Regions from separate parts of the Shimazuella sp. NTD248 genome, predicted to be linked through region 1. Evidence: a T-box and tRNA genes for the amino acid it is inferred to sense, from the RefSeq annotation. Region 1 holds a T-box; the other holds one or more tRNA genes.

The links. A T-box is a leader RNA that pairs with one kind of tRNA and senses whether it is charged. The one in region 1 lies ahead of serS (serine--tRNA ligase), so its partner is inferred to be a tRNA-Ser.
Region 2: it encodes a tRNA-Ser, which carries the amino acid that the T-box ahead of serS (serine--tRNA ligase) is inferred to sense. The anticodon was not compared.

Annotation. Positions count from the first base shown of each region.
Region 1 is NZ_JCAJZT010000004.1:26,981-34,995, forward strand. It holds gene AC5WOE_RS09765 (hypothetical protein) at 1-279, opposite strand, end outside; gene serS (serine--tRNA ligase) at 686-1,960, opposite strand; T-box leader at 1,997-2,192, opposite strand; gene pdxT (pyridoxal 5'-phosphate synthase glutaminase subunit PdxT) at 2,223-2,807, opposite strand; gene pdxS (pyridoxal 5'-phosphate synthase lyase subunit PdxS) at 2,809-3,693, opposite strand; gene AC5WOE_RS09785 (D-alanyl-D-alanine carboxypeptidase family protein) at 3,804-5,027, opposite strand; gene guaB (IMP dehydrogenase) at 5,144-6,607, opposite strand; gene AC5WOE_RS09795 (YaaC family protein) at 6,796-7,716, shown strand.
Region 2 is NZ_JCAJZT010000001.1:546,606-554,620, forward strand. It holds gene mnmA (tRNA 2-thiouridine(34) synthase MnmA) at 1-606, shown strand, start outside; gene AC5WOE_RS02960 (hypothetical protein) at 832-1,494, shown strand; tRNA gene AC5WOE_RS02965 (tRNA-Arg) at 1,626-1,702, opposite strand; tRNA gene AC5WOE_RS02970 (tRNA-Arg) at 1,744-1,820, opposite strand; tRNA gene AC5WOE_RS02975 (tRNA-Leu) at 1,885-1,972, opposite strand; tRNA gene AC5WOE_RS02980 (tRNA-Cys) at 2,006-2,079, opposite strand; gene AC5WOE_RS02985 (YugN family protein) at 2,257-2,676, shown strand; tRNA gene AC5WOE_RS02990 (tRNA-Trp) at 2,831-2,904, opposite strand; tRNA gene AC5WOE_RS02995 (tRNA-Thr) at 2,948-3,023, opposite strand; tRNA gene AC5WOE_RS03000 (tRNA-Phe) at 3,043-3,118, opposite strand; tRNA gene AC5WOE_RS03005 (tRNA-Ser) at 3,133-3,224, opposite strand; gene AC5WOE_RS03010 (ATP-grasp domain-containing protein) at 3,842-5,047, opposite strand; gene AC5WOE_RS03015 (ATP-grasp domain-containing protein) at 5,044-6,285, opposite strand; gene AC5WOE_RS03020 (hypothetical protein) at 6,762-8,015, shown strand, end outside.

The DNA.
Region 1 (8,015 bases):
TACCCCTGCTGTGTTCACTTCATCTTGGATATCAAAAAAACTGGTACAATAACCACATGCCCCTTTGATAATTCCTAGTTTTTGAACTTCTTTAAACACAGAATGGAAAATATGAGATGGGTTATCAAATTCCTTTATCCATCGGGTTCCCATTCCATCAAAATAAATTTTCACCTCAAAACCTTCATCATGCAATTCTTGTCCATATGTTAACCCATGAAATGCTCTTCCAACATCTTCTGCACCTGCTTGGATGACAATCAAAAACTTATTACTCATTGAATACTTGCCCCCTTATGATATGTAAAAAGAACTTGTATCAAGTATATATTACCATATTTTCCGAAGAAAATTAATTGTTAGTATACATAAAAATGTAAAAATTCATTAATCAAACTAATAAATTTTTATAAAAACATAAGACAGGGAACAATTCTTTTGTCATATTCCAGACTTACCGGTTTCAATAACTATATCTAACAATGGATATTATTTGACATAACGGAGCACCTGATACTGGACACGCTCCAGATCGGAAAAGTGTGCAAGACGAATCATTTTGACCTCCATGGGTAGATTTCACCTATAGATTCACTATACTATATATTTTCTAAAAAAATATTTTTAAAGTCCGTTTTTGAATAAACAAAAAGACTGCTAGCATAGCAGCCTAATAATGTCTGGTTTACTTCAATACTTCTCTTCCCATATAGGGAACAAGTGCATTTGGCACTCGCACTGTACCATCTTCTTGTTGATAGTTCTCTAAAATCGCAGCAACAGTGCGGCCAATTGCTAATCCAGAGCCATTGAGTGTGTGGACAAATTCAGGTTTATCCTTGGCGCTCCGACGGAAACGGATATTAGCTCGTCTAGCTTGAAAATCTTCAAAGTTACTGCAAGATGAAATCTCACGATACGCACCAGAACTTGGCAGCCAAACTTCTAGGTCATATTTTTTTGCTGCTGTAAAACCAAGATCTCCTGTGCACATAGAAAGTACACGATAAGGTAATTCCAATAGCTGTAAAACTTTTTCTGCGTTCTGGACAAGTTTTTCTAACTCATCGTAAGAATCTTCAGGTCTAACAAATTTCACCAGCTCTACTTTATTAAATTGGTGCTGGCGAATTAATCCTCTTGTATCGCGGCCGGCCGACCCCGCTTCCGAACGGAAACAAGCACTGTATGCTGCGTAATAAATAGGTAATTCTTGATCAGTAAGGATTTCTCCTTGATGGAAATTTGTTACCGATACTTCTGATGTTGGAATGAGATAATAGCCATTTGTATTCGCAAGCGCAAATGCATCTTCTGCAAACTTAGGCAGTTGTCCTGTTCCTGTCATGCTTTGGCTGTTTACAATATAAGGAGGTATCATTTCTCTATAACCATGTTCAGAAGTATGCAAATCCAGCATAAAATTCATAAGCGCACGCTCCAAGCGAGCACCTAAACCTGTATAAAATACAAAACGTGAACCTGTCACTTTACTAGCCCGCTCAAAGTCTAATAGTTTTAGATGTTGAGCTAAGTCCCAATGAGGAATTGGTTCAAAGCTAAACTCTGGAACATCACCCCAAAATCGAACTGGTATATTTTCTTCCTCCGTTAATCCAATAGGCGTCGACTCGTGAGGGATGTTTGGTAAGGATAATAATATTTGCTGCAATTGCTCATCGAGTTGACGAATTTCTTCATCAAGTTCTTTGATCTGCTCTCCGACTTGACGCATGCTAAGAATAAGGGATTCTGCGTCCTCTTTTGCTTTCTTTTTTCTCGCCACTTCTTGACTTGCTTGGTTCCGTTCACTTTTTAGTTTCTCGGATCTTGTGATCGCTTCACGACGTCTGTTATCAATTTGCTCAAACGAATCCAGACCACTGATATCTTCGTTGCGGGAAGCTAGTTTCTCTTTTACTTCCGCAAAGTTATTCCGCAACAATTTGATATCTAGCATAGAAATTCCTCCTCAAATAAAATAGGAACCCCATCCCTAAGGGACGGAGGTTCCGCGTTGCCACCCTTGTTGACTGTCACTTTCCTAAACAGTCCACCTTAATGCGTAGTTATCGGAACGCTGCCGAGATCAGCTCTGAGGTGGAATTCACAAGACTTCTCTTAGCGATTTCCACCAACCATCGCCTCTCTGGAAAGATCTGTCTTGTTACTTGTCTCTTCATCGCAATCATGTTTATTAATATGCGCTCATTATACAGAGGTTATAGATCTTTTTCAATCGCCTTTTCCACCATACTCAAAAAATAAGCATGCAAGCGCGTATCATCTGTTAACTCTGGATGAAAAGATATGCCTAAAAGGTTTTCCTGTTTCACTGCTACCACTTGATCTTTCACTGTAGAAAGCACTTCTACATCTGCTCCCACTTCTGTAATGAGAGGAGCACGAATAAAAACAGCTTGGAAATCTTCTGCCACATCTTTAATCGGTAGATCAGCTTCAAAACTATCTACTTGTCTCCCAAAAGCATTCCGCTGAACAGTCACATTTAACAGGGGCAAATGAGGTTCACTGTTCTCTGTGATATGTTTGGCAATTATAATAAGCCCAGCACAAGTCCCAAATATAGGTTTAGCCTTTGCATGGAATTCTAAAATCGGTTCCTGAAGATCATACTGACGTAAAAGCTTTCCTATAGTAGTAGATTCCCCTCCAGGAATAATCAAGCCATCGACATCAGCTAATTGTTCTTTTCTTTTAACAGCAATTGCTTCGGTGCCTAGCTTATTCAAAAGTTGTATATGTTCTCGCACAGCCCCCTGAAGAGCAAGAACACCTACTTTGATATTACCAGCCACGTTCTTGCATCCGTTCATGCGCTTCTAATTTTGATATCTCAATACCAGTCATTGGACTTCCCAAATCTTTGGATAGCGCAGCAATAAGTGCAAAATCTTCAAAATGAGTAGTAGCTTCAACAATAGCTTTTGCAAATTTAGCAGGAGTGGAGGATTTGAAAATACCAGAACCAACAAATACACCATCAGATCCCAAGTGCATCATCAAAGCCGCATCAGCTGGGGTTGCTACTCCACCAGCTGCAAAGTTAACAACCGGTAATTTCCCTGTTTCGTGAATTTGTAAAAGGAGTTCATATGGAGCACCCAATTCTTTTGCTTCTGTCATTAACTCGTCACGAGACATACCTGTTACTTTGCGAATTTGACTTTGCATCATACGCATATGACGAACTGCTTCTACGATATTGCCTGTCCCTGGTTCACCTTTTGTACGGATCATGGATGCTCCTTCACCGATACGACGGAGTGCTTCTCCAAGATTACGAGCGCCACAGACAAACGGAACAGTAAATGTAGATTTATCAATATGATAAACTTCATCTGCTGGTGTTAAAACTTCACTTTCATCAATATAATCTACACCCATGGATTCTAATAAACGCGCCTCTACAAAATGCCCGATTCTCGCTTTTGCCATCACTGGGACGGAGACTGCATTTAAAATTTCCTCTACAATCTTAAGATCAGCCGTTCTAGCGACTCCGCCAGCTGCACGAATATCGGAAGGAACTCGCTCCAAAGCCATTACAGCGACTGCCCCAGCTTCTTCTGCGATTTTTGCTTGTTCTGCATTTACGACGTCCATAATGACGCCACCTTTTTGCATTTCTGCCATTCCGCGTTTTACACGGTCTGTCCCTGTCTGTGTCATCCTATATCCTCCTAGATCGTGTATAGATTGCCAATTTGTTAATTTTAGTCCTTTAGCCAATAACATTGTAAAGGAATAAATGTAAATTTACAAGGAACAGAATTATAGCATTAGTTTATCCAAGAATTTACTCTATCCCACGCATGACGAAAAAATAACCGGAACACGCTCCCTTTTTCTACTGTTTTTTGGGTAATCAATGGAACTGAATGAACTCCTGGTATAGACTCCCCTTTATACAAGAGAGAAACTTCACCAATTACAGTCCCTTTTGAAATGGGAGCTTGTATCCCTTTTTTTAGAACAACTTTATAAGTATAAGACTCTTTATCTGCTTTCTTTTCTGCTAACTGTAGGGAATATTCTGGAGCAACTGGTACTGTACGTTCTACGCCGTTTGGTAACGTAAAACGATCATGACCAAGAATAACTTTTCCTTTTGTAATAGCTGTTACCAATTCAAAATTATCGTATGTATAATCCAACAATTTTTTTGTCTCATGAAACCGTGCAAACTCCGAATCTGTCCCCATAACAACTGAAACTACCCGTAGACCATTACGATCTGCTGTACTTGTGAAACAATACCCTGCTGCATTGGTATGACCAGTTTTTAAGCCATCCACACCTTGATAATAGTATTTCAGTGAGGGAAGCATCTGATCCCAATTGTCTATTTTTTGTTGGTTTGGTTGATTTTGGTGAAAGGTATAGGTCGGGATGCTTGTATATTGTAGTACTTCCGGATAATTTTTTAACAAAAATTGTGCAACAACAGCTGTATCATAAGCTGACATGTCATGTTGGCCTACTTTGCTAGTGGCTGGAGGATCAGGGTACGATTCTGTGTTTAATCCAGTACTGTTTTGAAAATGTGTATTTTTCAACCCCAGTTCGCTTGCTTTTTTATTCATCATATCCACAAAGCCTTCTTCTGACCCGGCAATATGTTCCGCCAATGCAACAGTAGCATCATTGGCCGATTGAACAAATAAAGCAGTGAATAACTGCTTGACAGTCTGTTTTTCTCCTCCAACTAAGCGTATTTCTGCTTCATTTATAGCAGCTGCTCTATTGCTGACCGTAACCACATCATCCCACTTAAGTATACCTTGCTTGATCTGATCAAAAATAACAATTGCGCTCATCATTTTTGTCATACTAGCAGGTGGTCTCGGTTCATTTGCATTTTTTGCAGCTAATATTTCCCCAGAAATAGTATCGACTAATATATATGATTTGGCATTTATCGTCGGTAATTCATCTGCAAATACAGGATTGCTTATCGTAAATAAACTGATAATGCAGAATAAAAATACAATTTTACGACGCATTTTCCTTTTACTCCTTCGTTAGCTCAATCCTACTCATTTTCACACGTTCGATCCGACAATACAAGCCCTTTACATTAAAAAAGAATAAAAAAGCGCCCTCAACGGGACGCTTTTCCTCAACCACCTAATTGGTAGTTTGGAGCTTCTTTTGTTATTTGTACATCATGAGGATGACTCTCCCGCAACGAAGCAGAAGTAATTCGTACAAACTGTGAATTATCCTTTAAATCTAACAACGTTTTTGACCCTGTATAACCCATACCAGAACGAATTCCACCAACTAATTGATATACGATATCCACGATTGGACCTTTATAAGGAACACGTCCTTCGATACCTTCTGGGACTAATTTCTGCTCATTTTCTTGGAAATAACGATCTTTACTACCTGCTTGCATAGCACCAATGGACCCCATGCCTCGATATACTTTAAAACGACGGCCTTGGTAGATTTCACTTTCCCCTGGAGCCTCTTCTGTTCCTGCAAACAATCCTCCGAGCATAACAGCATCTGCTCCGGCGGCGAGGGCTTTAACAATATCGCCAGAGAAGCGAATACCACCATCAGCGATAATAGGCACACCATATGCACGAGCTACACTAGCAGCATCATAAATTGCAGTGATTTGAGGAACACCAATACCCGCAACCACACGAGTCGTACATATTGAACCCGGGCCAATCCCTACCTTGACGATGCTCGCTCCTGCTTCAATCAAATCTCTTGTCCCTTCAGCGGTAGCTACATTACCTGCAACAATGGTGAGATCAGGATAATTTTCTCGAACCTTAGCAACTGTTTCCAGCACGCCTTTCGAATGTCCATGTGCTGTATCAATTACCACCATATCCACTTCTGCTTCTACCAATGCTGCGATCCGTTGGTCTGTATCTTTTGAGACACCTACTGCTGCTGCTACAAGCAGACGTCCTTGCTCATCTTTAGCAGAATTGGGGAATTGGGTAGCTTTTTCAATATCCTTAATCGTAATTAAGCCTTTCAATACACCATGTTCATCAACCAATGGCAGTTTTTCAATCTTGTGTAGTTGCAAGATATGTTCTGCTTCTTTCATTGTTGTTCCAACTGAAGCAGTGACAAGATTTTCTTTTGTCATCACTTCTGAAATAGGAGTGCTGTAATTATGCACAAAACGCATATCACGGTTCGTTATGATTCCGACAAGCCTTTTCTCCTTGTCCACAATCGGCACACCAGAAATACGATATTTGGACATTAATGCCTCTGCATCATGAACTTGATGACCTGGGTGTAAGTAAAATGGGTTTGTAATGACACCACTTTCGGAACGTTTTACACGATCTACTTCCTCTGCTTGCTCTTCAATCGTCATATTTTTATGGATTACTCCAATACCACCTTGTCGCGCTAGAGCGATTGCTAAGGATGATTCAGTTACGGTGTCCATACCCGCACTGATTAATGGAATATTTAACTTTATTTTTTTTGTCAGTTGAGTGGAAACACTAACATCACGAGGTAAAATTTCGGATCTGGCTGGTAACAATAGCACATCATCAAATGTGAGGCCTGTTTTGCTGAACTTCTCTTCCCACATGGCGTATCGCCCCTTATCTTCAAGTCTCCATTTTTTTGCAAGTGTATCAAATAAAAAAAAGCGAATCAAGAAAACCGCTATTGTTGAAATTAAATATCTTTTTATAAAAGTTATCCACAGTTTATCTGTGTATAACTTGTGAATAATTGTGGATAAGTCATGAATAAGACAATTTTTTCGGAGGAATTATGAAATATTTATCATATGAGCTGTTAAAGAACGAAACAACTGCACGCAACTTTCTCATCAAAAAATACCCAAAATCAGAAGCCAAAACTCTTTCATATCGCAATGTACATGCATTTACATCCTATATCAAACAAGGCATGGCTTTATTTCAGACTGCTGAACAGAGTGATTTTTGGTCTTCCTCACTCTTACTTTACTATGGAATGATGAGCCTGTTAAAAGCATTTGCACTGAGTATAGATCCTAATTATCCACACAGTACTACCATATTGCAACATGGTTTAACTAGTCCAAAACGCAAAAAAGAGCCTTACCGCTTTTTTTATGATGAGGTTCGAGTGCAGAAAGATGGATTTTTCCCTTACCTGTGCAACTTATTTTCTCATCCTGTTCCTACTGGGGAACGGTATAAATTGGAATTGTTGTGTTCCTTTATCCCTGACTTACAGCTGCTGTTCCAACATTTGAGTCTCAAATCCTACTGGTGGGAAGTTTCCTATCAAAATGGAACCTTAACTTGTCCTGTAGAAGTATTGGATCAATTATGCATTTCTGCTGAATCATTCGTCTATCGCTTAAATCAAAAAAAATCTGCTGTCTGTTTCTCCATGCATAGTTTTACAGAGCAGTCCTTTCAACTAAAAGTGGAAGGCACGAATGACATCTTGAAACATTCTTGGCTGAAACAAAACGGACAAGGAAAACTGTACCTTTGGAATTCATCTCATACATCAATCGATCCACTTCCTGAGATTCTAACCTACTATGCCCTATTTTTTGCACTAAGTATGCTTTGCCGGTATGATCCACCCGTTTGGTATGAGCTCAACAATGACATTGAAAAAGAACAACTTATCATTCAACAACTAATTGATCTAGTTATGCGAAATTTTCCCGATTTGCTATACCAATTATTTTAGCATGCCTCTTCTATTTTAGTGATTATTTTGTATTTTGTCCATTGCCTAGGTATGAAAAAACCCCTCCTAGTATGGAGGGATAGAGCATTTAAATCTATTATAAAAACATTATTCTCGGTTCCTCTCATAGGTATCACGTAAACACGTGCAGGCACAAACGATGTGCCACCCTATGAGAGGAGTTGTCCCTCAGGTCAGCCTATCATCACGGCCAGCCGACACCGCCCAAGAGCGGGTTCTTCTTCTCGTCGTCGTTGATGAACATAGGATTCCCCTCAGTAAAGAGATGGGTCAACTGA
Region 2 (8,015 bases), on a different contig from region 1:
GATCACGTTCTTTTCCCAATAGGACACTTACAAAAAGCAGAAGTTCGAAAAATAGCAGAAGAGGCCGGATTAGCAACTGCTAAGAAAAAAGATAGTACAGGCATTTGTTTTATTGGAGAAAAGAACTTTCGACAATTCCTCAGCCAATACTTGCCTGCAAAACCCGGGGAAATCCACACTATGGATGGCAAACGAATTGGAGAACACGATGGATTGATGTACTATACGCTCGGACAACGTCAAGGACTTCGTATCGGAGGATCAGAAACGGGTACAGGGGAACCATGGTTTGTAGCAAAAAAAGACGTTAAAAACAACATTCTATATGTTGCCCAAGGACACAATAATGAAGCGCTGTTTTCCGCAGGGCTTACCGCCAGCCATCTCAACTGGTTACAAGCAGAACAGCCGCAAGAACCCTTCACCTGTACAGCGAAGTTTCGCTACCGCCAAGTAGATGTACCTGTGACCGTCACCCCAAACAGTGACGGCACTGTCACCGTACACTATGCCGAAAAAGAGCGGGCCGTGACACCCGGACAATCTGTTGTCTTTTACGACAAAGAACGATGCCTTGGCGGTGGAATTATCGAGAAAACATTTTAACAGAGGTCACTCCTCTGTTTTTTTGTGTCTATTTGCCGGAAACGAAATTATCGCAATATAAGTCTTTTTTACAAATAATTTAGGACTTATCAAATACAAAAATTATGTATATGAAAAATTGAAATATATAAATAATAAAAAATTGAATTTAATAATAAATAAAATTATATTTATGATGAGTCCAATTTTTTATTGGTCTAACACAGACAACAAGGGTGTGGAAACATGAGCTTTCTCTCAAATATTATTCATTTTTTGGTGGCTTATCGATTTTTTTTACTTTTTGGATTTATCTTCGTCGGGATAGTACTTCCCTTATTATTTAAATACTCCAAGCGGGGCACTGTTGGAGTCGTCATTTCTGTTCTATTTTTCTTAATTGGTATTGTAAATGTGATCTGGGGAACCGATTTAAATAATGTATTTTTGAATAAAAATGGGAAAATAGCTGAGGCAGTGGTAACTAAAACAGAAATGACAAATAGTACTTACAATGATATTCCAATTGAACGTTATTACTTGTTGATTCTTACAACAGCAAATAAAACGATCCAAACAACATTTGAGAGCACAGCCTTTAACATTTATCCAGCCCCTGAGAATGGTTATATCTATCCCAACCAAGGTGAAAGATTTATGATCAAGTATATTCCCGGTGCAGAAGATAACTTTATTATTTTAACCAATATAAATTCGTCCTATAGTAAAAGATTGGCTTGTGATACTTACTTCAAAGAAATGGAAGATTCAAAAACAGAATATGAATTTAACCCATCCAATGCTACTTTTAAAAATAAATATTCAGCCACTTTGCGCAAGTACATTTCTAATAAATGTAATCTTGCAGAACAATATCAAAAAGAATGGGAAATTCTCCAAAGAAAATAACTCCTCTAGTGGACTGCATTTTCCCATTCTATTAAACTGAAAGAATGGATTCAAAATTTTATAGTAACTATATTTAACAACTTGCATGAAAGATCAAAAAAGATGAAAGCATGTGCTTTCATCTTTTTGTTTGGCGGGCCCTAGAGGAGTCGAACCCCTAACCTTCTGATCCGTAGTCAGACACTCTATCCAGTTGAGCTAAGAGCCCATATTCATTTTGCAAGACGTTATCATTCATTGTTGAAAAAATGGCGGGCCCTAGAGGAGTCGAACCCCTAACCTTCTGATCCGTAGTCAGACACTCTATCCAGTTGAGCTAAGAGCCCGTATTCATTTTGCAACAACGAAATCCATCATAACTCTTTCACACATAAAAGTCAAGCACTTTTTTGGTGCGGATGAGAGGATTTGAACCTCCACGGTCATCATGACCACAAGAACCTGAATCTTGCGCGTCTGCCAATTCCGCCACACCCGCATAAGCAAGCGGAATTATACAAAAAGTTTTTAATGGAGGCGGCACCCGGATTTGAACCGGGGGTAAAGGTTTTGCAGACCTCTGCCTTACCACTTGGCTATGCCGCCATAACACTCAATCTTGTGACACTTGAATATTCTAACATAATCCCACCAAAAGTCAATAATAAAATTTTGAACTCCACCCAAAGCCATGTTTAAACTTTTATTGTTCATCGCTGTATTATTTCGGATGAATGAGAAATCCTAAAACCTCAAACACTATAACAAAAAAGGATGTCCAGCATGATACCAATTGAATCTACCATCGAAGACAAACAAACACAATTCGCCAGTCTCTCTGATCAGTTGGAAGAGGAAGATTTCCACATAGGCGGCGGCTATGCATATGATCATGGTTATTTCGACAAACCATTGGACTGGGAAGAAGAACATGGAAACCGGTATTTTCTTCGCATTCCTGTATTTGCGGTGCGAGGTGATATCGGAGATCCAGATACTCTCGTTCGAATCGGAAAACCATTTGTAATCAAACATGAATTTCGCACAGATGAATCTAGTGATCCTACTGGGGATTCTGGTGTTTTTAGCGGAATGATGAATCAGTTTACAACTCCTATCCCAGCAGAAGATCATCCCATTGATCAAAAATGGATAGACAGGGCCAGAGAGATTGTGAATCGAGTGGAAGGGTTACACATATAAGTTGAAAACAATCCAACTATAAAAAAGCGCAAACCATTTTCTCTAGAGATAACTTCTCTAGAGGTTCGCCACAAAAGATATTACTTGTCACTAAGCTGTCTTTCATGCAGAAAAAAGCCACCCTGTCATCAAGAAGCAGAGTGGCTTTTTGTATTGGCAGGGGCGGTAGGAATTGAACCCACACTGGAGGTTTTGGAGACCTCTGTTCTACCATTAAACTACGCCCCTATAACATAGCCACCAACAATGGATTGGTGGCTATGATGATATGTGGTGCTGAAAGCAGGATTCGAACCCGCGACCTACTGATTACAAGTCAGTTGCTCTACCAGCTGAGCTATTTCAGCATATTCAAAAACATTCAAATGGTGGCTCGAGACGGAATCGAACCGCCGACACGAGGATTTTCAGTCCTCTGCTCTACCGACTGAGCTATCGAGCCATCTATGTATAAGATGGCGGAGAGAGAGGGATTCGAACCCTCGATACGCTTGTGACGTATACACGATTTCCAATCGTGCTCCTTCGGCCAGCTCGGACATCTCTCCAAAACACTTTGATTTTGTCAGGAACGAGATCTATCTTAACCTGTAATGAGGTTTGTTGTCAACTCTTTTTTTCATTTTATTTTAATGATGCTTCGAAAACGAATATTTATTAGTTATATAGCGGGGTGGAAGCATTTCCCACTACTTGCATCGCATTTATCTACATAATATTTTCATTTGCAAAAACATACATTCTATGTTACTATTTTTTTAGTATTCCAAACAGTGTACATATACCTAAAAGTTATCTAGCTTTCTTGTGTACGGTGTTACGCCGTATCTGCGTGTAAGATTCCCATACTTCATCCGGTCCCGCGTTACTATACTAGCCCTACCGTGGTGGGGGGTGATTGTGGCCGCCTAAGTAGGCGTAGCCGCTACCACAATCGACCCCCCACCACGGGGGCTAGCTCAGTGGCGTTACCAGATCAAGGTGTTTTCGTAGATAACTTTTTAAAACCTAGCTAATTCATTTGGCTAGGTTTTTTTGGTTCCTATATATAAAGCAGCAATTAGTCACCTGAACAAATTATCTCAAACTATTCCTAATACTGCGATTCAAATTTTTATATTTTTTTCAACAAAATCCCTGCTGGAAACAGGGATTTTGCGTATATTTAGTTCTCCCATTGAAATGTCTCATCAACAATAGAAATAAGCTGATTCAACCGCTGCGACAATTCTTCTTCATTCCTCCCTACAAAAGCAAATTGAGCGATGGAATCGACACTTAATTGCGCTTGATCATATGACTTTCCATCTTCTCCAGTAATTTGGGCCACTTTCACCCATTCTGGAAACAAGGTAGAGTTCACATGTAATAATCCATATTTAGTGTTCACCAATAACCATCCAGCTAAATGGGAGGGATTCATTTTCACTTCTTCCTTCAATACTGGACCTGGAAGTCCAACAGAAATTTGAGCATGAATATCAAACAATGACACATCGTATGCAAGTTTATGTGTGTCAGATACTTTTGCACCACCTGTCCTGCTGCCAATCTCCCCAAAAATAATTTGATCATTCGGAGTATGAAACCATTCCGCATGAAATGTGGTATTTGCTGGTGTGTCTAAAATCTCCAATACTTTTCTGGTTCCTGCGGAAAGTCGCCGGCTCAAAGGATTTTGAGGATGTAACATCGTACTTCCTAGATATGTCATCGAACTCGAAGCAAGTGGTGCATTGTAATATTTGGACACAGTAGTTAATTGAATGACCCCGTCTTCCACCCAACCATCAATATGAAAATATTCCCCATCAATATATTTCTCAACTAATACTTCCGAAAGTTGTTCGTTTGCTAAAAAATTTTCTAGTTCTTGCCGATGATGCAAAACATAAGTCGAAACTGAACCAAGACCGTCAATGGGTTTGACTACGATCGGATAATCATACTGATCGGCAAATCGGGAAATATCTAATCCGGTTTGTGCTAAGGTCATCTCTGCAACTGGAATATCATTCTCTCGTAATTTTTGCTTCATGATCCATTTGTTGCGAAATTCCATCGCACTTGCAACGCTTTGCCCTTGAATACCTAAATATTCTCTCAGTTTTGCTGCTCTTACTAGATCATATTCTTGTAAAGCGATAACGGAAGTAAAATGATAGGTCTGATGTAATTCAATGGCACGAAGAATAACTTGGTCGTTTGAAATATAATTTGGAAAAAATTCAATATGGTGATAATCCTTTCTATCAAACGTATGCTTAACATGATCAGAGGCCAAAACGACTAATTCTTCTGTTGTAGTGGAGAATACTTGTTTTAAGGGACAGGCGGTATAAGGTAGATTTTCAAGGATTAGTATGGTCATTCGTTCGTTTCTCCTTCTGATCTATTTCCAGCTGCCATCCATATTGTATTTGTGTCAAACCATTTCAGAACGTTTTGTAATCGTGTCCTTACTTCTTCTTCTGTTTCTCCAATTACTACAAAAGAAGCTACTGAATCACAACTATTTTTGGGATCACTGAAAGATGTCCCTTCTGGTACATCTTGTATATATTCATAAACCCAATCTGGCGGTTCACACTTAGGGAAAGATACCAATTCCCCCTCTTTTGACAACGCCTGCACTGAACCACTCAGTCGGGCGGGAGCTTGTCCGAGCAAATTTTGCCCAAAAGCAATACCAGCTTGCAACTCTGCAGATACAAGCAATAAATCTTTTCCATAAGCCACTTCCATTGTTTTTGATATACGTCCGCCGCCGGGTCGACATGCAATTTCAATAAAAATAATTTCTCCTGTCGAGGTTACCAAACATTCTCCATGAAATACTGCATGAGAAGGAAAATCCAATATTCGAATGACTTCTGCCATCGCTTCTTCTATTTGATTTTTATATGGATTATCATTGTGCATCATATAACTGCCAGAAATGAATGTTTGATTCTGATAATGAAACATTGGCTCTAAATATTTTGAAGCACATATCAACTTCAATTCATTATCCTCAATAACACCATCAATATGATATTCTTCTCCTTCAAAAAATTGTTCTGCGTCCATTTTGTGATGAAGACCACTCTTTGCAAACTCCAAAAGATCCGTCTCGTTGTGTAGTACAGTGATTCCTGTAGCTCCTGCACCATCAATCGGCTTCAAAATAATGGGATAGCCAACTTCATCAATAAAATGAAGGAGATCAAAGATATCTTCCACTTGTTTAAATATTGGAATACGGATTTTTTGACATTTCGCTCTCAGGGCTTCTTTCATTCTAATTTTATTGCGAAATTGTATTGCACTGTGTACCTTTTGACCATCAATTCCTAGATGTTCTCTTAATTCAGCTGCTCGAACCAAATCATACTCTGATACAGCAACAATATGTTCAAATTGGTATGTTGCATGCAAATCAATTGCACGCAAAGAAACAGCATCATTGTTATGAAAGCTAGTAAATTCTTCATAGTGTGCAAATGAATCTACAAAATATGGCTCCATTACTTTTTGATCGCTAATAAAAACAACCTTATTTGAAATTTCATTAAAATTATTATAAGTATTCCAAATATACGGAAATCTGTTTAAAATAAGAACACTCATTTAAACTACCCCTTTCTTAATATAAAGTTAATTATATATATTATTAACATATTGCACACTCTAATATATTGATATTTATTACTATTAAAAATAAATTTATGTAAAGAAGATATAAAAAAATCAAATCACAAGAAAATTTATCAAGAGAAGCTATTATGACCACTTCATTGACACCTACACAGGTAAAAAAGATGACATGAGTTTCCATATACCATTTTCTTGTTCATCCTATTTAGATCCACCCCAAACTATTGCGAATATATTTTCGGTTCATTCTTGACGGAATTCTCCAAAATCATATATATTTATTTATAATCATCATTTTTAGCATATGTTTCAGCATCGAAACCATTGTGATATGACCTGACCTTTCAATGGGTCAGGTTTTATATTTATTTAAGGTATAAACTTACAACCTAGTGTCCAGCTAGATAAGGTAAAACTCATCCTTATCTACAATAGAAAGGAGCGAGCTTGTGCTAAAAAAACAGATCCGCAAAAAAGAGGATGCTACATTCAAACAAGAATGGGATCAACTTCAGAATCATGTAGCTTGGTGGGAAGCCGAACAGCCTCTCGCCTCACTTCCAGCAGACCTACAAATATTACTGATCAAAAATGACCCAAATTTTAGCGATCAACTGATCAAATTCGCTATTCTTTTAGAAAGTCAGTACATATGGAATGAAAAAACACAGCGTTATGATTACATCAATATGCATCAGGTCCTGAAACGGGACAGATCTTGGATTTGGACTCTCTATTTAACTGATCACCCACTGGCGAGAGAAGGATTGAAAAAATTACTCCAATACTATAACTATCAAGAATTCAACCGATACACTAACGAAGCAGGTGTATATATCGGTTACTATTATTACAATTACCGAAATAATAAGTATCTCTACAGCGCTCTCAACAAAAACTATCTGCGCTATTTAAAAGCTATCTTTAAACTAGCAGAAAGAAAGCAAGATATAGAGATTTTATCTCGACTGGCATATCGTTTTGAGAAAGATCGAGATTACTATGTGCGTATTTCCTCACCTACTCAACAAACACAAAAAACAGAGACAAAACTTGCTTATTCCCCAAAAACAAGAAGCTATTTAGCAAAAAGAACATGGCGCACCTTACGAAACTTAGGAAAACATAACGTGAAAGACTATATTCATTTTGCTACCGAGGTGCTGCTGCAATATTCTAAGCACGATGCAAAACAAATTCGTCTAGAACTTCCAAGTACTGATCAAATCAAATATGTTGAGTCCTACAAAGAAAACTGGGTTCTAAATCATCTTCTTTATCACCACAGTACACGGTTTACCTATAGCAGCTCTACTTGGCAAGCAACACCAAATGCCTACTTGGAAGAACCAGAGGAACGCGAAGAAGCATTTCCTGAGCTATGGGATCAACATCCAGATGAGTTATTTATGCTGTTGATAAAAGCAGAAGCACCTCCTGTCATTCACTTTGCTGGTAGGGCTTTACGCCTTGGAAACCCTGCTTTTGTCGCTCAGTTATCGGATGCAATTATTGATCAATTGCTGCAATCCACCGACTCCTATCGCCAAGAATTTGCAATTCGAGAGATATTGAACCGTTTGGACAAACATCATCCAGATTTAAAACGCTGGATGTCTTTATCCACCCATCCAAACAGCAAAATCCGCACCTTGGCAAATGATTTTTTAAAGCAGCATTCAGCTACATGGTCTGATGAGACA